2 regions of the Ramlibacter sp. GS1-15 genome follow, and region 1 is predicted to be linked to the other one. Evidence: predicted binding sites of a transcription regulator. Region 1 holds the regulator's gene; the other holds the start of a gene.
What was found. Region 1 encodes NrdR, which represses ribonucleotide reductase genes. Its sites were predicted from a motif close to CACNANATNTNGTG; they were not measured.

Region 1 (7,635 bases):
CAAGTCCACGGACATCGTGGTGCCCTTGCTCGACTTGGCGGGCGACGGCGCCGTGGTCGGGCTCAGGATGGATGCACCGCACGGGGTGCTCGCCCTCCTGCATGCGGATAACGAGCCGCGCCGCGCTGTGCTGCAGCTCGAGGTGCCGGGCCGCGCCGCAGTGCCGTTCGGGACTCTCGACGTGAAGAAGCCGTGGTCCGCGCAGTTGTTCGTCTACGACGGACACCTCTGGGTGGACCATCCCGACCTGCCGCAGGCGGTCGGCTGGCAACTGGCTCCCGCAAACCGATGAACGTCAGATGTCCGCGCACTATCCGTTGACTGTCCCTTCCCGCCCGCGGGCGGGCACGCGCGCCGCCATGGAGACGGCCATGGACACGGCGATGCCCACGCCGCCCTGGACGCGCCAAGGCAAAGCGAGGTGCGGCTTCTGCAGCCAGGCCTGGTTCGGCGAAGTGGCTTATTGCCCGTATTGCGGACGTCCATCCTCCAGTGCGTCAGTGGACACGAGGCGCGATGCTCCGCCCTCCGCCGACCGTCACGCGGGTGCTCGAGCCCACACCGCCGTTCGAAAGCAGGACCGCGGCAGCGCCGCGTCCATGCCAGCGGCCGAGAAGCGTATGACGTACGCCCTCATCGAACACGTTCATTCATATGGCGCGAAGATGCGCCCGCTCTTTGCGTCGGTACGGGCGCGGACCGACCAGCCGGGCATGCACTGGAAGCTCCCGTGGATCACCGCGGCCACGGCGGTGGCCTTCGTCGCGATCGTGATCGCGGTGAAGGAAGTCGCGGTCACGACCGGCGACAGAGCAGCCAGCGGCAGGTCCGAGGCGAGCGCGGCCGCGCCCGTGGCGACGGACCGCGGCGTGTCCGCGAGCACCGCACAAGCGCCTCGGGCCGAGCCCGTGATGCCCCACGCCGACACGGCGCCGACGCAGCCGCCCGCCCGCCATCGGTCGCTCTGCTCCGCTGCGAACGAGGCGGCGGGGCTGTGCAACCCGCAATGAGCTGACGCACGGAAGGAGACGCCATGCATGCAATGAGACGAGCGGTCCGGACCTGGCCGCGCTGGATGCGGCAACTGCTGCTGTTCGCGGGTCTGCTCGCGGCCGCGGCCGCGGCCCCGGCGGAAACCATCGTCACGGGCGGGAAGACGGGCACCTACTACCAGATCGGAAACAACCTCAAGGACATCGTCTCGCCGGCACTGGAGGTGCGGGACTCCAAGGGGTCGTGGGCGAACGTGGAGGACCTGAGCCAGACAAAGGGCGTGGGCTTGGCCATCGTGCAGTCCGATGTCTATGCGGCCTTCGTCTACCTGCGCGACAACCCGCGGGTGCCGCGCGAAACGCGGCGCCAGTATGCGAACCTGCTCGCGAACCTGCGCGTGTTCATGCCGCTGTACCGGGAGGAGATCCACTTCCTCGTCAGGAAGGACAGCCCGCTCGAATACATCCACCAGATCCGCGGCGCCCGCATCTGGATGGATGCAGAAAAGAGCGGCACCTACCTCACCGCACTGAACATCTACAGCAAGATGTTCAACGAGCGGCCGCAGATCGTGGCCCCTTTCGTCAATCCCACCGTGACGGGTGACGATGAAGGAACGAAGACGCGGCGTTCGGCCTTGATGGTGCTGAGCGACCCCAACTTCTACAAGGACTTCCCGCAGATCGATGTGATCGTGCTGGTGGGCGGGCAGCCGCTCAAGCTGCTGGCAACGAACATCCCCGATAACCTGAGGCTCCTCAAGTTCGACCCGAACCACGCCACGTCGGCGAGGCTCCTGCGGGAATACCGGAAGGCGGACATACAGAAGGCGAGCTATCCCTTGTTGAACATCGCCGATGCCGGCCATCCCTCGCTGTCCGTGGACTCGTACCTGATCACCGCGAACTTCATCGACCCGGACCGCAACCGGTTCGTGTCCACCCTGGCGGACCGCTTCTGCGAAAAATTCGACGAGCTCCAGGCGAAGGGTCACCCGAAGTGGAAAGCCCTGACCTGGAAGCCGGGCTCGCCCCTGCCCGCCCTCAACGCGGGCTGGCAGTACTCGACACGGGTGAAGGAGCGCTTGAGCCGTTGCGAACCGCAGGAAGCGGAAGCGGCGTCGCCCCCGCCCCCACCCAAAGCGTGCAAGCCGCAGGACCGGTTCGCGGGGCTGTGCCGCTGATGCAGGGTCTATGGGGAGCCAGCGACCGCAGCTGAAGTGGCGGCCAGGTCCTACCGCCGCACTTCGTCGACGACCGTCTTGAAATCGTCGATATCCTCGAAGCTGCGGTACACGCTCGCGAACCGCACGTAGGCCACCTTGTCGAGCTTCTTGAGCTCGCGCATGACGAGTTCGCCGATGCGGTTCGAGCCGATCTCGCGCGCGCCCAGGTTCAAGAGCCGCTCCTCGATGCGCTCGACGGCGCCGTCGATCTGCTCGGTGCTGACCGGGCGCTTGCGCAAGGCGAGGTTCATCGAGGCGCGCAGCTTGCCGCGGTCGTACTCGATGCGCCGGCCGTCCTTCTTGACGATGGCGGGGAAGGTGAGGTCGGGGCGCTCGTAGGTGGTGAAGCGCTTCTCGCAGGAAGCGCACTGGCGGCGGCGGCGGATGAATTCGCCCTCTTCGGCGAGACGCGTCTCCACCACCTGGGTGTCGGCGTGGCCGCAGAAGGGGCACTTCATCGCATTACCTTACTTGTAGACCGGGAACTCGCGCGTGAGCGCCGCGACCTTCTCGCGCACGCGGGCGATGTTCGCCTCGTCGCGCGGGTTGTCGAGCACGTCGGCCACGAGGTTGGCCGTCAGGCGCGCCTCGTTCTCCTTGAAGCCGCGCGTGGTCATGGCCGGCGTGCCGACACGCACGCCGCTGGTGACCATCGGCTTTTCCGGATCGTTGGGGATCGCGTTCTTGTTGATCGTCATGTGCGCCTGGCCCAGCACCGCTTCGGCTTCCTTGCCGGTGATGCCCTTGGGTCGCAGGTCCACCAGCATCACGTGGCTTTCGGTGCCGCCGCTCACGATGCGCAGGCCGCGCTCGGTCAGCGTCTGCGCCACCACTTGCGCGTTCTTCGCGACCTGCTGCTGGTAGGCCTTGAATTCGGGCTGCTGCGCTTCCTTGAACGCCACGGCCTTCGCGGCGATGACGTGCATCAGCGGGCCGCCTTGCAGGCCGGGGAAGATCGCGCTGTTGATCGCCTTCTCGTGCTCGGACTTCATCAGGATGAAGCCGCCGCGCGGGCCGCGCAGGCTCTTGTGCGTGGTCGAGGTGACGACGTCCGCGTGCGGCACGGGATTCGGGTACACGCCCGCGGCGATCAGGCCGGCGTAGTGCGCCATGTCGACCATGAAGATCGCGCCGATTTCCCTGGCCACCTTGGCGAAGCGCGCGAAGTCGATGCGCAGCGAATAGGCCGAGGCACCCGCGATGATCAATTTGGGCTTCGTCTCGCGTGCCTTGCGCTCCATGGCGTCGTAGTCGATCGCTTCCTTGGCATCCAGCCCGTAGGAGACGACATTGAACCACTTGCCGCTCATGTTCAGCGCCATGCCGTGCGTGAGGTGGCCGCCTTCGGCCAGGCTCATGCCCATGATGGTGTCGCCGGGCTTGAGGAACGCCAGGAACACGGCCTCGTTGGCTTGCGCGCCCGAGTGCGGCTGCACGTTGGCGGCATCCGCGCCGAACAGCTGCTTGACGCGGTCGATCGCGAGCTGCTCGACGACGTCGACGTTCTCGCAGCCGCCGTAGTAGCGCTTGCCGGGATAGCCCTCGGCGTACTTGTTCGTGAGCTGGGTGCCTTGGGCGGCCATCACCGCGGGCGAGGCGTAGTTCTCGCTCGCGATCAGCTCGATGTGGTCTTCCTGGCGCTTGTTCTCGGCCTGGATGGCGGCCCAGACGTCGGGGTCGGTCTGTTCGATGAGGAAGTTGCGGTGGAACATGGCGGCAGTCCTTTGAAGAGGTGATCCCTGTTTCTGCAAACAAGGGCTGCCCAGGCGAACGGCTAGACGCGGGGAGGTCGAATTCGCCCGCGGTACGCTTCCCAGTGGTGGGGCTCCACGTCAGCGCCGGCCACCGCGCCGGGTGGCCGCGCCTATCGCCAGTCGCGTACAGGTGGAGTGTAGCGCGCCTTGCTCAGGAAACGCTGGCGACCTTGTCTTCGGCCGGGGCAGCCGCAGGGGAAGCCTCCGGCTCGCCCGGCGCGACGGTGCGGATCACGGGCGGCTGCAGCGGGACATTGCGTCCCGACGCCACGAGCTTCAGGCGCGCATGTTCGGCCATGACCTTGGCGGCGTAGCCACCATCGTCGTCGCTGTTCGCGGCGCCGACATAGAACTTCAGGCCGGCCTCGATGGAGCCGGCGTGCTGGATGCATTCCTGCAGCACCTTCACGCCGACGCGCAGGTTGGTCACCGGGTCGAAGGCGGCGAGCTTGCCGCCGAAGTTCTCGTATTTGTCCTTGTGGACCCCCGTCATCACCTGCATCAGGCCCTGGGCGCCGACCGGGCTCTGGGCGAAGGGGTTGAAACCGGACTCGACGGCCATGACGGCCAGGATCAGCGTCGGGTCGAGCTTGTTGCGCTCGCCGATCTCGAAGGCTTCGGACACGAGGGCGCTGAGCGGCTCGGGGGCGACGCGGTACTTCTTGCTGAGCCAGTAGGCGATCGCAGCCTGCTGCTTGGGCAGGCCGTGCGGATCGGCGGCCGTGGCCCGCTCGATCGCATCGAGCTGGATCGGCATGCCGATGGCGGCTTCCTGGCGGGCTTGCAGCCAGCCGCGCAGCCTTTCCTCGCCGGTGTGGCGCAGGTCCGGGCGGGCGGCGAGCGTGAGCGCGCAGCACACCGTGGCCAGCCCCGTCAGGGCCAGGCCGTTGTGCGTGATTTCGAAGAAGCCCTGGGCGACGTCGGATGCGAAGCACCTCAGGCCCTGGACGGTCTTTCCTAACGCTGTCATAGCACTTCCTCTCTCGCGCGAGCCTTCTAGGCAATGCCGGGATGGGCATCACACCGTCGGGCTCCTCGTTTGATTTGGTACGCCGTCGGATGCCGGGGAGCTCTCGTCCTGGAGTCCCTTCGGGTCGTCCGACCTAGCCGGGTTCGGCAGCGGGTTCGGGTTGTCCCTAGTACGTTTGCGAGGGACGGGCGGATTCTAGGGGGCGCTCAAATAACAGGTCAAGAATATCGAGTTACGTTTTTATGCCATATGGCACAGGAAACTACCGCATTTTGCTGCAAACGCGGGAATTTCGCCTGTCGGGCAGCGCCCCAATCGCCTGTCGGTCCGGCCTGATGGCTCCATCGCCCTCGGAAACTCGCTATCGAAATAGGAGCGCCCAACCTGAACAGCTTGTATCGACTCTTAAGTATTCGCCCGGACCGGGTAGCCCAAGCTATTGAGGTGTCAGGCGCTTGTCAATGCAGGGCGCGCAATCGCGCGCTCGCGCGCCATTGAAAAGCGTGCCTTGAATTCGCACGCGTCCTGACTTAACTTGTTCTTGCCCGAGGGATCGGGCACCCAGCCGGTAGGGCCATCGTCAGGTGGTAGCCCCGGCCCCACTTGGAAGCAATCTCTTGCTTCCGGCGCGTGGAGGGACGTCACTCTCCCGACACGCGAATCCAGGCGGCACAGGACTTTTGTCTGCCGCCACGGCCCGGTGGACGCCTTCAGGGCGGCCGTCCGGGCCATTTCATTGGAGCGTCGTCGAAGCGTCTTCCTCGCAGCGTCCGCGGCTGAGTCCCAATCGCGGCGAGAATAGCGGTTTGCCCGCGCGCCGCGGGCCCCTTCATATAGAACAGCATTCTTCGTGACCCAGGCCACCCTCAAGTCCACCGACACGCGCGCACTCGACGAACTGACCGGCGGCGCCTTCTCGGCGCCCACTTCCGGCGAACGCAGCGCACGTGTCCGCGAATGGCTCGCCGGCAACCCCGCCGTCGAACAGATCCAGGAAGTCTTCCGCGAATTGAGCGCCCGCGACAAGGGCGCGGCGCGGCTGCTGCGCGAGCGGCTCGACGAAATCCGGCGCGCGCGCACCCAGGAGGCGATCGCGGCCGAATGGGGCGAGAAGGCCGCGGCGCTGCTGGCCCAGCCCAAATTGAACATCGCCGACGCGCTGGCCTGGCAGCGCGACGCCGCCAAGGCGGGGGCGCCGCTCAGCCGCGAGCCGCTGGCCGGCGCGAAGGCCCAATTGGCCGAACGCATCAGGGGCATCGAGGACCTGCAGCATCGGGTGCAGGTCCAGCGCGAAGCCGCCGTGCTGCTCGCGCAGCGCATCGAGGTGCTGTCGACCAAGTCCTGGCAGGACGCGCAGGCGGCGTCGGACGCGCTGGCGAAGGACGTGCCGGATTGGCAGGCGCAAGCGCAGGCACTGATCGAGGACCCGAACTGGACCAGCGTCGACGCGCGCTTCCCGCCGCTGCTCGAGTCTTCGCGCCAGCAGCTGCAGGTGGTGTGGGATGCCTTCCAGAGCGCGCTCGCCCAGGCGCGCACCGCGGCCCAGGACCCGTCGGCGCCGCTGCCGCCTGTGCCCGTGTGGGCCGATGAGCTGCGCGCAGCACGTGGCGTCCCCGTCGAGGTGCCGATCAAGGCCGCCAAGCCCAAGGTCGATCCCGAAGCACGGGAGCGCGCGAACAATGCCGTGCGCGAAGTACTGGGCAAGCTCGAGCAGGAGATCGCGCAGGGCCACGGCAAGGCGAGCGCCGGCGCGGCCAGCGCGCTGCGCAACGCGCTGAAGGAGCACGGGCGGCTGGTCGACGACAAGCTCGAGGCGCAGGCGCATGCCGCGCTCGCGGCGGCGGGCGAACTCGAAGGCTGGCAGCGCTGGCGTGCCGACCAGCTGCGCCAGGAGCTCGTCGCCAAGGCGGAGGACCTGTTCGAACGGCCCGCGCCGGTCGAAGGCCAGGAGCCCGCACCGCCGAAGGCGCGGTATGGCGGCCGCAAGATGCAGGAGCAGTTGCGCCAGCTGCGGGAACAATGGAAGCAGGTGGACCAGGGTGGCCCGCCGAATCACGCCTTGTGGAAGCGCTTCGACGAGGCCTGCAACACGGCCTACAAGGTCGTCGAGGAGTGGCTCGACAAGGTCAAGGCCGAGGCGGCCGAGCACCGCACCCAACGCCTGGCGCTGATCGACGAACTCAAGGCCTGGTCGCAGGCGAACACGACGGCCCTCAATGGCGACTGGAAGGGCTTCGCCCGCGTGCTGCAGCAGTTCGACAACCGCTGGCGCGAAGCCGGGCACCTGAGCGAAAAGACTTTCGCCGAGATGCAGGCCAAGTGGAAGGAGGCCATGCAGGCGGCCCGCGCACCGCTCGAGGCGCTGCAGAAGGAAAGCGTCGACCGCCGCCACGCGATGATCGAGGAGGCCAAGGTGCTCGGCGCCGAACCCCCGCTGCGCATCGACGCCGTCAAGTCGCTGCAGCAGCGCTGGCAGGCGGAAGCGCAGGCCGTGCCGCTGGACCGCAGGCAGGAACAGAAGCTGTGGGATGCATTCCGCAAGCCGATCGACGAGGCGTTCCAGCGCAAGGGCGAGGAGCGCGAGCGCGCCGCCGCGGCGCTGAGCGAGCGCGATCGCGTGGTCCTGGACGCGTCCAAGGCACTCGAAGCCGCGAACGCGACGGGCGACGCGCAGAAGATCAAGGCGGCGATGT
Region 2 (7,635 bases), 2.1 Mb from region 1:
TCATCGCCTCGTCGATGGCGAGGCGGCCGGCGGTGTCGACCAGCAGCACATCGAAATACTGCTTCTTCGCGTAATCCAGCGCGGCGCGGACGATCTCCACCGGCTTCTGCTCGGGCGAGCTGGGGAACCACTCGGCGCCGGCCTGCCTGGTGACGGTCTTGAGCTGCTCGATGGCGGCGGGGCGGTACACGTCGCCGGAGACCGTGAGCACCTTCTTCTTGCGTTTCTCGATCAGGTACTTGGCGAGCTTGGCCGTGGTGGTCGTCTTGCCGGCGCCCTGCAGGCCGGCCATGAGGATGACGGCCGGCGGCTGGGCGGCGAGATTGATGTCCGACACGCCTTCGCCCATCGTCGCGGCGAGTTCGCGGTGCACGATGCCCACCAGGGCCTGGCCGGGCGACAGCGAGCCCAGCACTTCCTGGCCCAGGGCCTTGTCGCGGACGCGGGCGACGAAATCGCGCACGACGGGCAGCGCCACGTCGGCTTCGAGCAGGGCCATGCGCACCTCGCGCAACATGTCCTGCACGTTGGATTCGGTGATGCGGGCCTGGCCGCGGATTTCCTTCGCGAGGCGCGAGAGTTTGTCGGTGAGTGCGGAAGCCATGCGATGGGCCGGGCTTCACGGAAGAGAAGCGCGGCTAAACTGTGCGCATGATTCTACCGAGCGGCCTCGACGCGCACGCGGTGCTCGCCATCGCGGCCGCGCTGGCCTATGCGATCTCCGCAGCCGGCGCCTCGCGCCTGGGCGAAAGCGGCGCGCGTTTCGCCCTGGTCGCCGCGTGGCTGTTGCACCTCGGGGCGATCGCCTGGGGCCTGTTGCTCGGCCAGCCGCCGCGCTTCGGCTTCGCGCCTGCCCTGTCCGTCACCGCGTGGCTCGTGCTCACGGTCTACGCGGTCGAGCGGCAGGTGTTCCCGCAACTGCAGGCCCGCTGGGCGCTGGCGGGCCTGGGCAGCATCGCCGTGCTGCTGGCGCTGTTCTATCCGGGCACGCCCTTGCATGCGCTGGCCTCGCCGTGGCTGCCCTTGCACCTGGCACTGGGCGTCGCCTCCTACGGCCTGTTCGCCGCCGCGGCGGTGCATGCCTGGCTGATGATGCGCGCCGAGCACGCGATGCGCCAGGGGGCCGATGCCGACGCGGGCCTGCCGCTGCTCACGCTCGAGCGGCTCACCTTCCGCTTCGCCACCATCGGTTTCGTGCTGCTGTCGGCAACCTTGCTGGCCGGCCTCCTGTTCTCGGAGACGCTGTACGGGCAGCCGCTGCGCCTGGACCACAAGACGGTGTTCTCGATCCTGGCCTGGCTGGTGTTCGCCTTCCTGCTGCTCGGGCGCCTGCGTTTCGGCTGGCGCGGGCGCAAGGCGGTGCGCGTGCTCTACACGGGCTCGATCCTGCTGCTGCTGGCCTATGCCGGATCGCGCTTCGTGCTCGAAGTGATCCTGAGGCGCGCATCATGAAATACCTGCTGCTGATCGCCGTGATCCTCGCGGTCATCTGGTACATGCGTGGCGGCCGGCAGATGCAGGGCCGGGCCCCGGGGTCGCGCGGCCCGGCTCCGCCGGCGCCGCAGGACATGGTGGAATGCCCGGTGTGCCGCGTGCACTTGCCGCGCAGCGAAGCACTGCCCGGGCCCGGGGGGCAGCTCTATTGCTGCGCCGAGCACCGGCAGCGCGCCGAGGCCTGACGGATGACGGACGCGGCCGGATCGGCTGGCACCCTGCCGTTCGATACGGCCTTCGCGCGGCTGTGGCGCGGCTTCATGACCGCGCGCATCACCATCGCCCTCGTGCTGATGGTGCTGCTCGGTGCGCTGCATACGCTGGCGGCGCCCGTGCTCAACGTGAGCAACTGGCTGGTCTTCCTGTGCGCCACCTACCTGCTCGCGGCGTTCGCGGTGCGCGTGTTCACGCGGCCCAAGGCGCCCGGCCAGTCCTTCGACGCGCACTGGGTGTCCACCATCGGCGTGGACCTGATCGCCTTCGCGGCGTTGCAGTTCCTGCAGGCCGGCGGCATCAATTACTCGCCGCTGTTCGCCTTGCCCGTGCTGATGGCCGCGGTCCTGGGCTCGACGCTGCTGGCGCTGGGCACGGCGGCCGGGGTGGCGTTGCTGCTGCTGGCCGACGCATGGATCGTCGCGCTGCATGTTCCCGGCGATGCCGCCGCCTCGCGCTACCTGCAGGCGGGGCTGACGGGCACCGGTTATTTCGCGCTGGCCTTTGTCGTCAACCTGCTCGCGGCGCGGCTGGCGCGCGAGGAGGAGGCGGCGCGGCACGGCCGTCGCGCGGCGCGCACGCAGGCGCAAGTCAACGAGCTGGTGATCGAGGCCCTGTCCGAGGGGGTGATGGTCGTGGACGGCCACGGCCGTGTGCAGGCCGCGAACCCGGCCGCGCGCGCCTTGCTGGGCTTCGTCGAGGTGAACGACAAGCAGCCCTTCGCGCTCGCCGCGCAGCCCGCCTGGGAGCCGCTGCGCGAAATGGCGGGGAGCACCTTCGCGCAGCACCGGCCGCAATGGGGCGAGGTGGCACTGGAGGAAGAAGACGCGAGCCCGCGGCGCATCCACGTCCGCACGCGGCTCACCGCGCCCGAGGAAACGGCGTCCGAAGGCCTGTGCGTGATGTTCCTGCAGGACCTGCGCGAGATGGAGGCGCGCCTGCGCACCGAGAAGCTCGCGGCGATGGGCCGCATGTCGGCGGCCGTCGCGCACGAGATCCGCAATCCGCTGGCCGCCATCGCGCAGGCCAACGAGCTGATGGAGGAGGACCTGAAGGAGCCGGGCCTGAAGCAGCTCAGTTCGCTGGTGCGCAAGAACGCCCAGCGGCTGCAGCAGATCGTCGAGGAGATCCTGGACATCTCTCGCGCGCGCCACGGCCCGGGCGCCGCGGCGGAGATGCTGGTGCTCGATGGCGCGGTGGCCGCCGCCTGCGACGACTGGGCGATGCAGACCCGCAGCGCGTCGCGCCTGCAGCTGTCGCTGGCCGCGCCGGGCTTCGCCGTGCGTTTCGAGCCGGACCACTTGCGGCGCGTGCTGGTCAACCTCCTGGACAACGCGCTGCGCTACGCCGGCGAGCAGCCGGACTCGATCCGGGTCTGGACGCGCCTCACCGGCGCGCACGCCAGCCTGCACGTGTGGAGCGACGGCGCGCCGCTCGAACCGTCGGTGCAGCGCCACTTGTTCGAGCCATTCTTCTCGTCGGAGAGCCGCTCCAGCGGCCTGGGCCTGTACATCTGCCGCGAGCTGTGCGAACGTCACGGCGCGACGATGGGCTACGAGCGCGCGCTGTCCGGTGTCGCGGGCGATGCGCGCGAGGGCAACGAGTTCGTGGTGATCTTCGCGCATGGCGCGGCCGTGGCCAGTCCTGCATCCTTTGACAAAATGACCGCCTGATGTCCACCCCGGCTTCTTCCGCGCAAGTGCTGGTCGTCGACGACGAACCCGACCTGCGCACGCTCTACGAACTCACGCTGCTGCGCGAGGGCTACCGCGTGGACGCGGCCGCTTCGCTCGCCGAGGCCAGCGCCCAGCTTGCGGCCAAGAAGTTCGACGCGGTGATCACCGACATGCGGCTGCCCGACGGCCACGGCATCGAACTGCTCAAGTGGATGGCGGCGGAGCAGCGCGGCGAGCGCTGCATCGTCATGACGGCCTACGGCTCGGCCGAGAACGCGGTGGAGGCGCTCAAGGCCGGCGCCTTCGATTACCTCACCAAGCCGGTGGACCTGAAGCAGTTCCGCACCGTGGTCGCGTCGGCGATCGCCGAGTCCGCGGCCGGAGCCCAGCGCCCGCGGGCGGCGAGCCGCGGCGCGGCACCGGGCGCAGGCAATGCGCAGAATGCGCTGCAGCGGCTGGTGGGCGAATCGGCCGCGATGCGCACGGTCAAGGAGCGTATCGGCAAGGTGGCGCGCAGCATGGCGCCGGTGCTCGTGCGCGGCGAGTCGGGCACCGGCAAGGAGCTGGTGGCGCGCGCGATCCATGCCTGCAGCCACCGGGCCGAAGGCCCGTTCGTGGCCGTGAACTGCAGCGCCATCCCCGAGACCCTGCTCGAAGCGGAGTTCTTCGGGGCCAAGAAGGGCTCGTACACCGGCGCCGCCGCCGACCGCGAGGGCTACTTCCAGGCGGCGCGGGGCGGCACGCTGTTCCTCGACGAGATCGGCGACCTGCCGCTGCCCATGCAGTCCAAGCTGCTGCGTGCGATCCAGGAGCGCCACGTGCGCTCGCTCGGCTCGACGCAGGAGGACGCGGTGGACGTGCGCGTCGTCAGCGCCACGCACAAGGACCTGGGCGCCGACGTCCAGGCCGGGCGCTTCCGCCAGGACCTGTTCTTCCGGCTGAACGTGATCGAAATCATGGTGCCGCCGCTGCGCGAGCGCCGCGAGGACCTGCCCATGCTGTGCGAGTCGCTGCTCGCGCGCATCGCGCGGGAGTCGGGCATGCCCACGCCGCAGCTGTCGCCCGCCGTGATGGAGCAGCTGATGGCGCACCCGCTCAGCGGCAACGTGCGCGAGCTGGAGAACCTGTTGCATCGCGCGGTGGCCCTGTCCGACGGCGAGGAGCTGCAGGTCGACCGCGCGCCGCCGTCGCAGCCTGGGGCGCTCGATGCGGCGCCGAAGCCGCCGGCCGAGATGCCGCAGGACCTGCAGGCGTACCTCGACCAGCAGGAGCGCGAGATCCTCGTGAAGGCGCTGCGCGAGACCGGCTTCAACCGCACCGCCGCCGCGCAGCGGCTCGGCCTGTCGCTGCGCCAGATCCGCTACCGCATCGCGCGGCTCGCGATCGCCGTGCCGGGCGGTACGGACAATGACAATGACGAGGGCTGAAGCCTCGCCGCTGTGGGACGGCGGCTGGTACCGCTTCGCCCGCCGTCTCGCGTCGCCCAACTTCGGCCCGCGCCCCTCGGGCGCGAACGTGGACCTCATCGTCGTGCACTCGATCAGCCTGCCGCCCGGCCGGTACGGCGGCGACGAGGTGCAGCAGCTTTTCACCAACACGCTGGACTGGAACGCGCACCCGTACTTCAAGTCCATCGAGGGCATGGAAGTGTCGGCGCATTTCTACATCCGCCGCGGCGGCGAGCTGTGGCAGTTCGTCGATTGCGACGATCGCGCCTGGCACGCCGGCGCCTCGTGCTGGCGCGGCCGGGAGAACTGCAACGACGATTCGGTGGGCATCGAGCTCGAGGGCCTGGAGGGCGGCACCTTCGAGTCCGCCCAGTACGAGACGCTGGCGCAACTCGCCGCCGCGATCGCGCAGCGCTATCCGATCGAACACATCGCCGGCCACGAACACATCGCGCCCGGCCGCAAGCGGGACCCCGGCCCGGGCTTCGACTGGCCGCGCCTGCAGCGCGAACTGGCGTGGCCCAGGGAGCGGTTTCCGGGCTGACGTGAGGCGTCGCGGGTTCGCGGCATGGCCCATTCGGCCAGTCCGAATGGCCCATGCCGCGAGGGCACCTTGCGCGTGCTCGGAGAGGATTGGTTGTCGCCCTGCACGGCGCTCGCACTCGCGTCAGGCGGTGCCCGGCTGGCCGATTTTTAGATGAGGACTGACGGGCACCGCCTGACGCGAGCCCCACCGCCTGTCGCACGCCCTCCGCGGGCAACACGCTGTTACTCGTTCGCCCGCGCAAGCAAGGACGCGCATTCCACCGCGAATCCGCGCGCCAGCCCGCGTCAATGCTCGCTTGTGGATCGTCCGTCCAGCGACAACGCGCTCTCCTGCTCAGCCACGGGGCATTGCCAACACCCTGTCCACAGCTGGCCCACAAGTTGGTAGAAGCACTAGATGTAGTGAGCTTGACAGTGGCTTGCCCCCATATATAGTGCTTGAGACGCGCGAACCACGCTACACTCCCGCTCCCCGAAGAACAAACACCGCAGAGGAAATACGCCGAATGCAATCTGTTTCGAGCACCACCACCGGCCCGGCTGCCGCTTCCCTGTACACCGCGTCCCAGGCGCCGCAAGCAACCGCGAATCCCCTCGCGAATTACCAGATCATCCGCCGCAACGGCTCGGTGGTCCCGTTCGAGCCCAACAAGATCGCCATCGCCATGATGAAGGCGTTCCTGGCCGTGCACGGCACGCAGGGCGCGGCATCGGCCTCGGTGCGCGAGACGGTGGACCAGCTCACGCAGTCCGTGATCCGCGCGCTGGTGCGTTCGCGACCGGGCGGCGGCACGTTCCACATCGAGGACGTGCAGGACGCCGTCGAGCTCGGCCTGATGCGCAGCGGCCAGCATGACGTCGCGCGCGCCTACGTGCTGTACCGCGAGCGCCGTGCGCAGGAGCGGGCGAAGGAAACGAAGGCCGAGGCGCCCAAGCAGCCGCAATTGCATGTCGTCGACGGCGGCCATCGCGTGCCGCTCGACCTGAACGCGCTCAAGCAGCTGATCGAGGCCGCCTGCGCCGGCCTGTCGGCCGACGTGAAGAGCGAGCCGATCGTCGGCGAGACGATGCGCAACCTGTACGACGGCGTGCCGATCGACGAGGTCTACAAGGCCTCGATCCTCGCCGCGCGCACGCTGATCGAAAAGGACCCGGACTACACCTTCGCCACCGCGCGCCTGCTGCTGCACACGATCTTCAAGGAAGTGATCGGCCGCGACCTGTCGCCGGCCGAAGCGGCGGCGAGCTACGCCGATTACTTCCCCGGCTTCATCAAGAAGGGCGTGGAGGCCGAGCTGCTCAACCCCGAGCTCCTGAACTTCGACCTGAAGCGGCTGGGCGCGGCGCTGAAGGCCGACCGCGACCTGAAGTTCGACTACCTGGGGCTGCAGACGCTGTACGACCGCTACTTCCTGCACGTGCGCAAGAAGCGCATCGAGCTGCCGCAGGCCTTCTTCATGCGCGTGGCCATGGGCCTGGCGCTGAACGAGATCGACCGCGAAGCCCGCGCGATCGAGTTCTACGAGGTGCTGTCGACGTTCGACTTCATGTCGTCCACGCCGACGCTCTTCAACAGCGGGACGCTGCGCTCGCAGCTGTCCTCGTGCTACCTGACCACGGTGCCGGACGACCTGGACGGCATCTACGAGTCGATCAAGGAAAACGCGCTGCTCTCGAAGTTCGCGGGCGGCCTGGGCAACGACTGGACGCGCGTGCGCGCGCTCGGCTCGCACATCAAGGGCACCAACGGCGAATCGCAGGGCGTCGTGCCCTTCCTGAAGGTGGTCAACGACACGGCGGTGGCCGTCAACCAGGGCGGCAAGCGCAAGGGGGCGGTCTGCACCTACCTGGAGAGCTGGCACCTCGACATCGAGGAGTTCCTCGAGCTGCGCAAGAACACCGGCGACGACCGCCGCCGCACGCACGACATGAACACGGCCAACTGGATCCCCGACCTGTTCATGCGCCGCGTGATGGAAAAGGGCGAGTGGACGCTGTTCTCGCCCTCCAACGTGCCGGACTTGCACGACAAGTTCGGCACCGAGTTCGAGAAGGCCTACGTCGCCTACGAGGAAAAAGCCAGGCGCGGCGAGATCAAGCCGACCAAGACGCTGCCGGCCACCGACCTGTGGCGCAAGATGCTCTCGATGCTGTTCGAGACGGGCCACCCCTGGATCACGTTCAAGGACGCCTGCAACGTGCGCTCGCCCCAGCAGCACGTGGGCGTGGTGCACTCGTCCAACCTGTGCACCGAGATC

Region 2: AC3EF3_RS17740 (ribonucleoside-diphosphate reductase subunit alpha) is a predicted target of NrdR. The motif match lies at 5,769-5,782, and genes of this name have one in related genera.

What each region holds. Positions count from the first base shown of each region.
Region 1 covers NZ_JBYNTU010000001.1:1,418,795-1,426,429, forward strand. Annotated here, with positions in the region: gene AC3EF3_RS07130 (hypothetical protein) at 1-292, shown strand, start outside; gene AC3EF3_RS07135 (hypothetical protein) at 621-1,010, shown strand; gene AC3EF3_RS07140 (TAXI family TRAP transporter solute-binding subunit) at 1,043-2,176, shown strand; gene nrdR (transcriptional regulator NrdR) at 2,227-2,676, opposite strand; gene glyA (serine hydroxymethyltransferase) at 2,686-3,930, opposite strand; ZMP/ZTP riboswitch at 3,972-4,106, opposite strand; gene AC3EF3_RS07155 (lytic transglycosylase domain-containing protein) at 4,124-4,942, opposite strand; gene AC3EF3_RS07160 (DUF349 domain-containing protein) at 5,793-7,635, shown strand, end outside.
Region 2 covers NZ_JBYNTU010000001.1:3,543,540-3,551,174, reverse strand. Annotated here, with positions in the region: gene ffh (signal recognition particle protein) at 1-604, opposite strand, end outside; gene AC3EF3_RS17765 (cytochrome C assembly family protein) at 652-1,452, shown strand; gene AC3EF3_RS17760 (PP0621 family protein) at 1,449-1,679, shown strand; gene AC3EF3_RS17755 (sensor histidine kinase) at 1,683-3,380, shown strand; gene AC3EF3_RS17750 (sigma-54-dependent transcriptional regulator) at 3,380-4,810, shown strand; gene ampD (1,6-anhydro-N-acetylmuramyl-L-alanine amidase AmpD) at 4,791-5,375, shown strand; gene AC3EF3_RS17740 (ribonucleoside-diphosphate reductase subunit alpha) at 5,884-7,635, shown strand, end outside.